DNA from 3 places in the Streptomyces sp. NPDC048337 genome. Region 3 is predicted to be linked to each of the others. Evidence: riboswitches for the same ligand, from Rfam matches in the RefSeq annotation. Region 3 holds a riboswitch; each other region holds the start of a gene.
What was found. A riboswitch is a leader RNA that binds a small molecule or an ion and turns the genes downstream of it on or off. The one in region 3 is predicted to bind cyclic di-AMP.
Positions count from the first base shown of each region.

Region 1 (4,236 bases), on a different contig from region 3:
GTACCGGCCAGGGCCTTGATCGTGGGGAGGTCGAGGTGGTCGTAGTGGTCGTGCGAGATGACCACGACGTCGACCGGCCCCAGCGAGGCCAGGGGCACGGGTACGGGGTGCAGCCGCTTGGGGCCGGCGAAGGGGAAGGGGGAGCACCGCTCGCCCCACACGGGGTCGAAGAGCACCCGGCGCCCGTCGATCTCCGCGAGCACGCTGGAGTGGCCCATCCAGGTCAGCCGCAGTCCGCTCGCGGGCGGCTTCGCCAGCTCCGCGAGGGTGGTCGGGTAGACGGGGATCGGCGCGCCGGGGCTGCGCCGCAGGCGCTGTTCCTTGTGGAAGTAGATCTTGGCGAACTCCCGCATCGACCCGGAGGGGCGGGTCCGGGCGCCGACCGGGTTCTGGAAGACGCCGTCGGCGAAGTTCGGCGAGCGGCGGATCCGCTCGAGCCGGGCGCCGGACGGGTCCGCGCCGAAGGCTTCGGGCCGCAGGGCACGCAGCCGAGGACGCAGGGGACTGGAGCCGGTCAAGGCGCCTCCTGGGAGGAAGGGGTCGGGATGGCCGTCGGTCTACGACCATCCCAACGCACACGTACCCCCAAGGATTCCGCTTGCGGCCCCCGCTCCCCTCCCGCCCCGCCTACAGCGGCAGCAGATCCGGCCGCTTCGCCTCGACGTGGTCCCCGGAGGACTCCCCGCGCAGGCGCCGGCCGATCCACGGCACCAGGTGCTCGCGCGCCCACTGGATGTTGTCCCGGGTCACGTCCACCGAGCCGCGCGGCCGCTGCGGCGGCCACGGCTGATCGGGGTCGGTGGGCACCTCCAGCCCGAGCACCTGCGCGGCGCGCAGCGCGACCCGCGTGTGCCCCTCGGGCGACAGGTGCAGCCGGTCCGCGTCCCAGGCCCGCCGGTCCTGTACGGACTTCAGCGACCAGAGGTCGAGCACGGGGCAGTCGTAGCGGTCGGCGATGGCGCGGACGTGCGCGCTGTACGTCGCCACCTTGCCCCGCAGGTGCTTGAGGACCGGCACGCCCCGGGTGTCGAAGCCGGTGGTGATCATGACCTGGCCGACGGCCCCGGTGAGGTCGGCGACGGCGGCTTCGAACCGCTCCGCCACGTCGTCGGGGTCGCTGCCGGGTCGGATGATGTCGTTGCCGCCCGCGCAGAAGCTCACGAGGTCCGGGGCGAGCTCCTTGGCCCGCGGGACCTGCTCGGCCACGATCTGGTCGAGGAGCCGGCCGCGCACGGCCAGGTTCGCATAACGGAAGTCGTGCTCTTCGCGCTGATCTGCCAGGAGCACGGCGAGGCGGTCGGCCCAGCCGAGATAGGAGTCCCCCGGCCCCGGGTCCCCCACGCCTTCGGTGAAGCTGTCCCCGATCGCCGCGTACGAGCCGATGGTCTTGAGTGTCGTCGTCGTCGCTGCCACGACGCCATCCTTCACTCCCGTTACCAACCTACGCCAACGTAATGAGGGGTTGACGGACCGTGATCTATACCACCCGGGGGATAAGGAATAAGTACACGTGAGGCCGGGACCCCCCTCGGGTCCCGGCCTGACGTGTGTCCGTGCTCCGACGGCGGGTGCCGTCAGATGGTGACGCCCTTGGAGCGGAGGTAGGCGATCGGGTCGATGTCCGAGCCGTAGGACGGGCCCGTGCGGATCTCGAAGTGCAGGTGCGGGCCGGTGGAGTTGCCCGTGGAGCCGGAGAGGCCGAGGGTCTGGCCGGCCGTGACGCTCTGGCCCACCGAGACGGAGAGCGAGGACAGGTGGCCGTACTGCGAGTACTTGCCGTCCTCGTGGCGGATGACGACCTCGTTGCCGTACGAGCCGCCCCATCCGGCGGAGACCACGGTGCCCGCGCCGACGGCCTTGACGGTGGTGCCGGAGCTGGCGATGAAGTCCACGCCGGTGTGGTAGCCGGAGGACCACATGGCACCGGGGGTCTTGTACTGGGTGGAGATCCCGCCGCCCACCGGGGCCACGAAGCCCGCGGCGCTCGGGGCCTTGGCCTCGGTGGAGGTGCCGGTGCTCTTCGGCTTCTGCGCCTGCTTCGGCTGCTGGGCGGGGGCCGGTGCGGGGGCGTCCTGCTCCTCGCCGGAGGCCTCGTCGGAGGAGGCCTCGGCCGGAGCGGGGGCCTCGGCCGGAGCGGACTGGGCGGCCGGGGCGGCCTCGCCCTTGGCGCCCAGCGTCAGCTTCAGGCCGGGGTGGATGAGGGAGGGGTCGCTGCCGACGGCCTCGCGGTTGTCGGCGTACAGCTGCTCCCAGCCGCCGGACAGGTGGCGCTCGGCGGCGATCTCGGAGAGGCAGTCGCCGGGGACGACCGTGTACACGGTCGGCGCGGCCTGGAGCGCGGCCGGAACCTGCGGGGCGGCGACCGGGGCGACGGCCGGGGCCACCGCGGGGGCCGTGGCCGGGGCGCCGGCCGCGTGGGCGCCGGCGGCGCCCAGCAGCGGCAGCGCGAGGGCGGCGCCACCGGTGCCGGCGGCGGCGAAGCCGCGGGATATCGAAAGGGACTTGGGGCGGCGGTGCTTACCCTTTGCAGGCATGGCGAATTCCTCTCCGGCGCCTGCGAGGTGAGCTGTCGGGTTCGGACTGGAGATGTCCGGCCGTTCATGTGCGGAACATGTACGGCTTCACCCCTAGCCGGGCCGGAACCAAAGATCCGGATCGGCGGCCTACCTGGTTCCCCCGCTCCTGCCGCGCGCGTGAATAGTCGGGTGCGGTTCCCGGGCGGCGGCAGGATTCGGCGGTCCACCCGGATCGATCGCGAAGGTAATCGAGTTCGGCCACACCTAACAAGCCATGAATTTCCTGACGGAATCACAGGGATGGGGAATCAATGGAATTCCGGTCACCCTCCGTCCATTCCCCACCGCCAACAACCGCCCCGGCCCGGCGATTCGGCTTTAGCGATCAGGCACTCACGGTCACCGTATGATCTGGCTCACGGGGACGTGCCCGATCTCGCCTCCGCTCACGGCAAGTTGGCGCCAAGTAGTGTAATTCGGACACCCTACGACGAAGCGGAGGAGTTCCTTGACCCAGCAGATACCCCCGGCCCCGCCGGCGCGCCCGGAGCCCGACCCGGAGCTGACCGGAGTGCGCAATTTCCGCGATGTGGGCGGATTGCCGACATCCGGCGGACGAAGGGTCAGGTCGGGACGACTGTTCCGAAGCGGACATCTCGCACATGCCACCGAAACCGATGCGGAGTTCCTCGGTTCGCTCGGCCTGCACACCGTCTTCGACTTCCGCAACGCGGCCGACCACGCCCTGGAGGGGCCCGACGTCGCGCTGCCCGGCGTGCGCAACGTCAACATCCCGCTGTCGGATCCGGCCGACGGCCGGGAGTTCTGGAAGATGGTCCGCGACGGCGACCTGGAGCAGCTCCGCTCGCTGCTCGGCGACGGCAAGGGCGCCGCCCGGATGTCGAACTCGTACCGCGGGATCATCAGGCACCGCACCGCGGAGCACAGCCGGGTGGTGCACGCCCTCGCCGAGGACAGCGTCCCGGCCCTGCTGCACTGCGCGGCCGGCAAGGACCGGGCGGGCCTGTCCATCGCCGTCACCCTGCTCGCGCTCGGCGTCTCGCGCGAGGCGATCGTGGCGGACTACCTGGAGTCGAACGCCCCGCACAACCGCTACCGGGTGCGCCGCAGCAGCGATTCCGCCGAGGCCCGCTCCCCCGAGGTGATGGAGCTGCTCGCACCGCTCTTCGACGCCCGCACCGAGTACCTGGTCGCGGCCTTCGAGACCATGGAGGAGACCTGGGGCGGAGTGGACGCCTACCTGTCGCGGGGGCTCGGGCTCGCCCCCGAGACGCTCGACCGACTCCGCGAGCGGCTGCTCGACTGAGCCCGGGCCGGAGGGGCGCCCGAAGCGCCCCTCCGGCCCGTCGTGCCCCGCGGGAGGCGGTCAGCGGTTGCCGACGGCCTGCTTCACCAGCGTTCTGCCGAAGTCCCACATCAGCCCCGAGCCGCCGTGCGCCTCGTCCATGACCTCGCGGAAGGCTCCGACGAACCGGTCGACGTCCCGCTCGTCCACGATCAGCGGCGGAATGAGCTTGATGACCTCCAGGTGGTCTCCGGACACCTGGGTGAGGATGCGGTGCTTCTGCAGCAGCGGCACCACGACCATCTGGGCGAAGAGTCCCTTGCGGGCGGCCTGGAGCATCGTCCAGCGGCTGCGCAGCCCCAGCGAGGACGGCCGGCCGAACTCGATGCCGATCATCAGCCCGCGCCCCCGCAC
Region 1 covers NZ_JBICYR010000021.1:76,181-80,416, reverse strand. The annotation lists gene ACGFYU_RS28805 (MBL fold metallo-hydrolase) at 1-518, opposite strand, end outside; gene ACGFYU_RS28800 (SGNH/GDSL hydrolase family protein) at 628-1,413, opposite strand; gene ACGFYU_RS28795 (peptidoglycan DD-metalloendopeptidase family protein) at 1,575-2,534, opposite strand; cyclic di-AMP (ydaO/yuaA leader) riboswitch at 2,539-2,714, opposite strand; gene ACGFYU_RS28790 (tyrosine-protein phosphatase) at 3,025-3,843, shown strand; gene ACGFYU_RS28785 (aspartate aminotransferase family protein) at 3,904-4,236, opposite strand, start outside.
Region 1: it holds a riboswitch for cyclic di-AMP, as region 3 does, so the genes downstream of both, ACGFYU_RS28795 (peptidoglycan DD-metalloendopeptidase family protein) here and ACGFYU_RS29730 (M23 family metallopeptidase) in region 3, are expected to answer to the same signal.

Region 2 (4,236 bases), on a different contig from region 3:
ACACCCTCGACCTCGGGCGCACCGACAACCAGCACCTCGGATACGGGCACGGCATCCACTACTGCCTGGGTGCTCCGCTCGCGCGACTTGAAGGACAGACGGCGCTTGCGACTTTGCTCACGCGTCTGCCGGATCTGGAACTCTCCGTTCCACCGGAGGACCTGCGCTGGCGCGGCGGACTGATCATGCGTGGCCTGCGCACTCTGCCTGTGCGCTTCACACCCCGAAACATCTGAAGCCCGTCTGACCGGAAGTCAGTTCTCCGACGAACTTGTGACATGCGTTCGAAGGCCGCTAGGTTCTGCCGTTACCCCGCCGTTATGCGAAAGGTGCAGCCTCATGCTTCCCGGGAACGGCCGCCACAGACGCCCCCGCCAGATCCCCGCGATCGTCGTCACCGCCGGAGTCACAGGCTCCGCGCTGGCTCTGCCGCTGCTCGCCGCCACGAGCGCGAGCGCGGCCGACACGTCCACGTGGGACAAGGTCGCCGAGTGCGAGAGCGGCGGCACGTGGACCGCCAACTTCGGCAGCGGATCGTACGGCGGACTCCAGTTCACGCAGGAGGAGTGGAAGGGCGCCGGCGGGCTCGACTTCGCCGAGCGGGCCGACCTCGCGAGCCGCTCGCAGCAGATAGCCGTAGCCGAGCGGGTGCTCGCCTCCCAGGGGACGCAGGCATGGCCGCAGTGCGCGGCGTCGGCCGGGCTGGACGCGCAGAGCCCCGCGGCCGCGGTGGACCCCGGTCTGCCCGGCGGCTCCCACTCCGTCACCCCCTCGCCGGGCCGCCCCGACGGCAGCGTGCCCGTCACCGGACACGGCAAGCCCTCCACGGACTTCGGGGCGCCGAGCCAGCCGGCCCCGAGCCCCTCCGGGACCCCGTCGGTCGTGATCCCCGACGGCCCCCTCGGGCCCTCCCTCGGACTGCCCGTCATGCCGGCGCCGGACGACCCCACCACGACCCCGACGCCTCCGGTGACCCCCACGGACCCGACCGTCCCGCCGGTGACCCCCCTCGACCCGACGGCCCCGGTGCTCCCGGGCGTCCCGACCACGGATCCGGTGGACCCCACCGCCCCGCCGGCCACCCCGTCGGCACCCACGACGCCCGGCGCCATGACCGGCCCGACGGCCCCCGGAGCCTCCGCCGAACCCACCGCCCCCGCCGCCCCGTCCGGCACGCCGGCCGAGGGCACCGGCAAGCACCGCGGCGCGCCCGCGACCGAGACGCCGGTCACGTCCGACGCCGCGTCGAGCCCCAAGTACACGGTGCAGGAGGGCGACAGCCTGGCCGCCATCGCGGATGCCAAGGGGGTCAAGGGCGGTTGGAGCGCGCTGTATGCGGCCAACGAGCAGGTCATCGGCCAGGACGCCAACCTGATCAAGCCCGGACAGAACCTGGATCTAACCGCCAAATAGCGGCACTTCAGGCATCCGGAAAGACTCGATTGTCCGTTTTGATCAAGTGAGACATGTGTCTCTTCCGGTCAACTGGCGTGTCACCCCTCGGGGATTCTGCAAACCCCGTCCTCACCTGCGCAAACGTGCGTAAGTGGAACGCAAGTAGGGGCGGTTTCCCCCCGATGTCGCTTGTTGAACATCGGGGGGAGGCCTGTCTACCTTCTGAATCGCTCGCCACCGCGAGCTCCTTCGACCGCATCGCCGAATCCTGCCGGCGGACGGAGGGAACAGTCGTCGCGTCAAGCGCCGAAGGCAGGAGCGGGGGAACCAAGGTAGGCGCCGGGAGCGGCCGTTGAGAGACGGTCACGCCACCGGCTAGGGGTTAAGCCGTGCGCTAGGTCGCACGACCGGGCAACTCATCCGCCCGAACCCGACAGCTCACCTCGTAGGCGTCGGTGAGGAGAAACCTCATGCTGCTTTCCGGCAAGGGCAAGCACCGCCGCGCCTCCAAGGCCGCCCGCATCGTCACGCTCGCCGGTGTCGCCGGTGTCGCCGTCGCGGCGCCCCTGATGACCGCGGGCTCCGCCTCGGCCGCCACGGCTGCCGAGTGGGACCGCGTCGCGCAGTGCGAGTCCGGTGGCAACTGGGCCATCAACACGGGCAACGGCTACTACGGCGGCCTGCAGTTCTCGTCGTCCACGTGGGCCGCGTACGGCGGCAAGGCGTACGCCCCGCAGGCCAACCAGGCCTCGAAGTCCCAGCAGATAGCCATCGCCGAGAAGGTCCTCAAGGGCCAGGGCAAGGGTGCCTGGCCGTCCTGCGGCGTCGGCCTGTCCAACTCCTCGTACAACGGCGGCGGGGCCGAGACCCCCGCCAAGCCGAAGACCGAGCCGAAGAAGACGGAGCAGAAGGCCGCTCCGAAGAAGACCGAGCAGAAGGCCGCGCCGAAGAAGGAGACCCAGCGCTCCGAGGCGCCGACCACCCGCTCCGAGCGCACCGAGGCCCCCAAGACCGGCAACGGCTCCTACGAGGTCAAGCCCGGCGACACCCTGGGCAACATCGCCGAGGCCAACGGCGTCAAGGGCGGCTGGGAGAAGCTCTTCGAGCTGAACAAGGACATCGTGTCCGACGCCGACCTGATCTTCCCGGGTCAGAAGCTGAAGCTCAGCTGAACAGTGCGGCAATAGCCGCGCTCCCCACCGCCCGGCGCGTCTCCCCCCACGCGCCGGGCGGCGGCGTTTTCCCCGGCGGATGCCCGCCGAAGCCCGCCGAAGCCCGCCGATCAAGAGTCCAATGTCCTGGAAGAGGGGTATTCGGTCCCTTTTTCGTCCCAGGACCCGGGCGGTCGGCTGGCCGAGTGCCCGGAGCCGGTTAGGCTCTAGGCGGCGGGGCCATCCCACGGCCTGACGCCATCGCACACCCAGCGTCACATCCCAGAAGGAGATGCTCGTGCCGTCCATCGACGTCGTCGTAGCCCGGGAAATCCTGGACTCCCGAGGCAACCCCACGGTCGAGGTCGAGGTGGGCCTCGACGATGGCAGCACCGGCCGTGCTGCAGTTCCGTCCGGCGCCTCCACCGGTGCATTCGAGGCCATCGAGCTCCGTGACGGTGACCCCAACCGTTACATGGGCAAGGGTGTCGAGAAGGCAGTCCTCGCCGTCATCGAGCAGATCGGGCCGGAGCTCGTCGGCTACGACGCCACCGAGCAGCGCCTGATCGACCAGGCCATGTTCGACCTGGACGCCACCGACAACAAGGGCTCGCTCGGCGCCAACGCCATCCTCGGCGTCTCCCTCGCCGTCGCGCACGCCGCGTCCGAGGCCTCGGACCTGCCGCTCTTCCGCTACCTCGGCGGTCCGAACGCGCACCTGCTGCCCGTTCCGATGATGAACATCCTGAACGGTGGGTCGCACGCCGACTCCAACGTCGACATCCAGGAGTTCATGATCGCCCCGATCGGCGCGGAGTCCTTCTCCGAGGCGCTGCGCTGGGGTGCCGAGGTGTACCACACCCTCAAGAAGGTCCTGCACACCAAGGGCCTCTCCACCGGCCTGGGCGACGAGGGCGGCTTCGCCCCGAACCTGGAGTCCAACCGCGCCGCGCTCGACCTCATCGTCGAGGCCATCAAGCAGGCCGGCTACACCCCGGGCAAGGACATCGCGCTCGCGCTCGACGTCGCCGCGTCCGAGTTCTACAAGGACGGCAAGTACGAGTTCGAGGGCCAGTCCCGCTCGGCCGCCGAGATGACCGACTACTACGCCGAGCTCGTCGAGGCGTACCCGCTGGTCTCCATCGAGGACCCGCTGTTCGAGGACGACTGGGCCGGCTGGAAGACCATCACCGACAAGCTGGGCTCCAAGGTCCAGATCGTCGGCGACGACCTCTTCGTCACCAACCCGGAGCGCCTGGCCCGCGGCATCGAGGAGGGCTCCGCGAACGCCCTGCTCGTGAAGGTGAACCAGATCGGTTCGCTGACCGAGACCCTCGACGCCGTCGAGATGGCCCAGCGCAACGGCTTCAAGTGCATGATGTCGCACCGCTCCGGTGAGACCGAGGACGTCACCATCGCCGACCTCGCCGTCGCCGTGAACTGCGGCCAGATCAAGACCGGCGCCCCGGCCCGCTCGGACCGCGTCGCCAAGTACAACCAGCTGCTGCGCATCGAGGAGATCCTCGACGACGCCGCCGTGTACGCGGGCCGCAGCGCGTTCCCGCGCTTCAAGGGCTGACCCACCAGCCAAGAGGTCTAGCCTCCCTGCGTCCCCGCACTCGGTCCCGTACCGTGTGCGGGGACGTAGTGCGTAGTGCGTATATAGGGGAGGCGGGATCAATGGCCGGGA
Region 2 covers NZ_JBICYR010000037.1:28,291-32,526, forward strand. The annotation lists gene ACGFYU_RS35545 (cytochrome P450) at 1-236, shown strand, start outside; gene ACGFYU_RS35550 (transglycosylase family protein) at 340-1,413, shown strand; cyclic di-AMP (ydaO/yuaA leader) riboswitch at 1,690-1,862, shown strand; gene ACGFYU_RS35555 (transglycosylase family protein) at 1,866-2,567, shown strand; gene eno (phosphopyruvate hydratase) at 2,839-4,125, shown strand; gene ACGFYU_RS35565 (septum formation initiator family protein) at 4,227-4,236, shown strand, end outside.
Region 2: it holds a riboswitch for cyclic di-AMP, as region 3 does, so the genes downstream of both, ACGFYU_RS35555 (transglycosylase family protein) here and ACGFYU_RS29730 (M23 family metallopeptidase) in region 3, are expected to answer to the same signal.

Region 3 (4,236 bases):
CGGAGCAGTGAGCGACACCGCAGCCGTCACGATGACCTTCCACCCGCGGCCGCAGGCGGGCGAGCCGCAGCCGTGGGCCTTCCCGGCCCCGGACCGCGGGGTCCTGTCCAACGGACTCACCCTGCTGCGCTGCCACCGCCCCGGCCAGCAGGTCATCGCCGTCGAGATCAACCTCGCCGCCCCGCTCGACGCGGAGCCCGAGGGCCTGGACGGCGTCGCGACCATCATGGCCCGCGCGCTGTCCGAAGGCACCGACAAGCACTCCGCCGAGGAGTTCGCGGCCGAGTTGGAGCGCTGCGGGGCCACCCTCGACGCGCACGCCGACCACCCGGGCCTCCGGGTCTCCCTGGAGGTCCCCGCCTCCCGTCTGCACAAGGCGCTGGGCCTGCTCGCCGAGGCGCTGCGCGCCCCCGCCTTCGCCGACTCCGAGGTCGACCGGCTGGTGCGCAACCGGCTCGACGAGATCCCGCACGAGCTGGCCAACCCGCAGCGCCGCGCCGCCAAGCAGCTCTCCAAGGAGCTCTTCCCGGCCTCCCTGCGGATGTCCCGTCCGCGCCAGGGCACCGAGGAGACGGTCGCCCGGATCGACTCCGCCGCCGTGCGCGCCTTCTACGAGGCCCACGTGCGCCCCGCCACCGCCACCGCGGTGGTGGTCGGCGACCTGACCGGGATCGACCTGGACGCCGTACTGGCCGACACCCTGGGCACCTGGACGGGCAACTCCGCCGAGGCCCTGCCGGTGCCGCCGGTGACCGCCGACGACACCGGCCGCGTGGTCATCGTGGACCGCCCCGGCGCGGTCCAGACCCAGCTGCTGATCGGCCGGATCGGGCCCGACCGGCACGACCGGGTCTGGGCGGCCCAGGTGCTCGGCACCTACTGCCTGGGCGGCACCCTCACCTCCCGCCTGGACAAGGTGCTGCGCGAGGAGAAGGGCTACACCTACGGCGTACGCGCCTTCGGCCAGGTGCTGCGCTCGACCGCCGACGGCAAGGGCGCCTCGATGCTCGCCATCAGCGGCTCGGTGGACACCCCGAACACCGGCCCGGCGCTGGAGGACCTCTGGAAGGTGCTGCGCACCCTCGCGGAGGGCGGCCTGACCGATGCCGAACGGGACGTGGCGGTGCAGAACTTGGTGGGCGTGGCCCCGCTGAAGTTCGAGACGGCGGCCTCGGTCGCCGGCACCCTGGCCGACCAGGTCGAGCAGGAGCTGCCGGACGACTACCAGGCGCGGCTGTACGCGCAGCTCGCCGCGACCGGGACGGTGGAGGCCACTTCGGCCGTCGTGGCCGCCTTCCCGGCGGGCCGGCTGGTCACGATCCTCGTGGGCGACGCCTCGCAGATCGAGGCACCGGTGCGGGAGCTCGGGATCGGTGACGTGAGCGTCGTCACCAACTGACGCTGCGACGGGCGTCCAACTGGCGTCCGGCCGAAGGCCAATTGGCGTTCGGCGTGAGGGGCTCCGGCGGCCTGACCGCCGGGGCCCCTTTTGTCCGTTTCGTGGTGTGGTTGCTCGTATGCGGTGTGGCGTACGCAACAAAAGGGCGTGTCTGTTTGGCGATTGACTGATGATCCGCCTAGCGTCGGCCGTGCTGTCCGTCAGTTGTACCCGCCGCACCCGCGGCACCGGGCAGCGATCGCCGAGTCCCCGTCAGGCGCGAGCCTGGGGAGCCGGGGACCCACATCAGTCCCTGGGGTGAATCGGACCGCCTCGCAAGAGGAGGTCCGTAGGAGACCTTCCTGCTCCGAACCCGTCAGCTAACCCGGTAGGCGAGAAGGAAGGAAAGGACCAGCCCCTTCATGGCGTTTGGCAGTCGTCCCGCCGGCTCCGGTAAGCACCGTGGTTCCAGCCGTCTGAGCCGCAAGACCGCCGGTTACGCCGGCATCGCCGCCCTCGCCACCACGGGCGTCGTCGGCTCTCTGGCCGCTCCGGCCTTCGCCGCGGACAGCGGCGACAACCACTCCAACCAGGACAACGGCCTCGGTGCCGTCGTCGTCGCCGAGGACCTGCCCGGCGACATCCAGGACCAGGCCGCGTCCCAGCAGCGCGCCGCCGAGCACGCCGCCGCCCAGGCGCAGGCCGAGGCCGACGCCAAGCAGCGGGCTGCCGAGGCCAAGCGCCTCGCCGAGGCCAAGGCGAAGGCCGAGCGCGAGGCCGCCGAGCGCGCCGCCCGCGAAGAGGAGCGCAAGCGCCTCAACACCTTCGTCGCCCCGGTCGACGGCTCGTACGTCAGCACGCAGTACCACGCGGGCGGCGGCATGTGGTCCTCCGGCAGCCACACCGGCATCGACTTCCACGCCTCGTCCGGCACCTCCGTCCACGCGGTGGGCGCCGGTACCGTCGTCGAGGCCGGCTGGGGTGGCGCGTACGGCAACAACGTCGTGATCAAGCACAACGACGGCACCTACACGCAGTACGGGCACATGTCCTCGCTCAGCGTCTCCGTCGGCCAGCAGGTGACCCCGGGCCAGCAGATCGGCCTCTCGGGCTCCACCGGCAACTCCAGCGGCCCGCACCTGCACTTCGAGGCCCGCACCGGCTCCCAGTACGGCTCGGACATCGACCCGGTCGCGTACCTGCGCTCGCACGGCGTCAGCCTCTGACCCGAAGGCGCCCGCGCTCCCGCGCCACCGCTCCACCGCTTGTCCGAAGGCCCCGGCTCACCGAGCCGGGGCCTTCGCGTTGTCCGCGTGCAAATGTTTCGCATTTTCGACCGCTCTCGGAAATTATCGTGTGTTGCAATAGAGTCGCAGCACGCGCACGCGTGTCCAATGACTGTGCGAGTCGGAAATAGGCGGAGGTTCGGTCTTGCGTATTCCTGCGCACGCGGTATGCACGGCAATCCGCGACGACATCGTCTCCGGGGTCTTCGAACCGGGCGGCAGACTCACGGAAGAGGTGCTGGCCCGCCGCTACGGAGTCTCGCGCGTGCCCGTCCGCGAGGCGCTGCGGACCCTGGAGTCCGAGGGGTTCGTGACCACGCGGCGCCACGCGGGCGCCTGTGTGGCCGAGCCGACCGAGCAGGAGGCCGCCGACCTGCTGGAGCTGCGGATGCTGCTGGAGCCCCTCGCCGCCGCCCGGGCCGCCCGGCGGCGCACCGAGGCCCACCTCAAGGTGCTGCGCGGACTGGTCAGGCTGGGCCAGGAGCGGGCCAGGCGGGGCCAGGGCGAGGATCTGCGCTCCCTGGGGGCCTGGTTCCACGAGACGCTCGCGCAGGCCTCCGGCAGCCCCGGACTGATCGCGCTGCTCACGCAGATGCGGCACAAGGTCGCGTGGATGTACGTGGTGGAGGCGCCCGTCCGGCCCGTGGAGTCCTGGGCGGAGCACGGCGCGATCGTGGACGCGGTGGCGCGCGGGGACGCGGAGCGGGCCCGGGCGCTGACCGCGATCCATGCCGACCGGGCGGTGGGGGCACACCGGCCGCGGCTCCGGCCGACGGTGAGAACTTCGCAACCTGCCGTAAACATGTCGAGCGGTCGGCATTAACAGGGGCCGTATACAAAGGACCGGTATCGGAGCGAATTGGCCGCCTGGTCGTGCCGTATTCCTGCGGAGCGCGGCCCGATTTCGCGGAGTCGATTTCACGCGGCCGGATTTCGCGGAGCGGTATTCCCGTGCTGCCCTTTTTCGGGCGGGCCGGATATTCCGTCGCGGCACCTCACCCTGAACAAAAACGGCGAAGCCGTGGTTCCCGGAGCTCCGGGAACCACGGCTTCGCCGCGAAGGGTCAGACGGTCTCGGGGAGCTCCTCGAGGCCCTCCTCGACCAGCTTCGCGAGGCGGTCCAGCGCGGCCTCCGCGCCGTCGGCCTCGGACGCGAGGACGATCTCCTCGCCACCCTGGGCGCCCAGGCCCAGAACCGCCAGCATGGAAGCGGCGTTGACGGGGTCGCCGCCGGCCTTCGCGATGGTCACCGGGACGCCGGAAGCGGTCGTCGCACGGACGAAGATCGAGGCGGGACGAGCGTGCAGGCCCTCGGCCCAGCCGACGTTGACGCGGCGCTCTGCCATGGTGATGCCCTTCAGGTTCTTACGGTTGTCTAGACCAGTCTCTCACGACGCCCGGAATGCTCCGACCGACCTTCGGCCCGAATCTTCCGCCGTTCGACCTTCCCCAGCTTGCCCTGATTTGCCCAAGCTTGCCTCATCCGCCGCGCAGGAGCTATTCAGCCAGCCTTGGCCTTAAGATCGCCGCATGACCACCGAGTCGGACCTCTCGTACCCGGCCCACTGGGAG
Region 3 covers NZ_JBICYR010000022.1:123,185-127,420, forward strand. The annotation lists gene ACGFYU_RS29720 (M16 family metallopeptidase) at 1-11, shown strand, start outside; gene ACGFYU_RS29725 (M16 family metallopeptidase) at 32-1,399, shown strand; cyclic di-AMP (ydaO/yuaA leader) riboswitch at 1,629-1,788, shown strand; gene ACGFYU_RS29730 (M23 family metallopeptidase) at 1,801-2,604, shown strand; gene ACGFYU_RS29735 (GntR family transcriptional regulator) at 2,810-3,487, shown strand; gene ACGFYU_RS29740 (HPr family phosphocarrier protein) at 3,729-4,010, opposite strand; gene ACGFYU_RS29745 (GNAT family N-acetyltransferase) at 4,195-4,236, shown strand, end outside.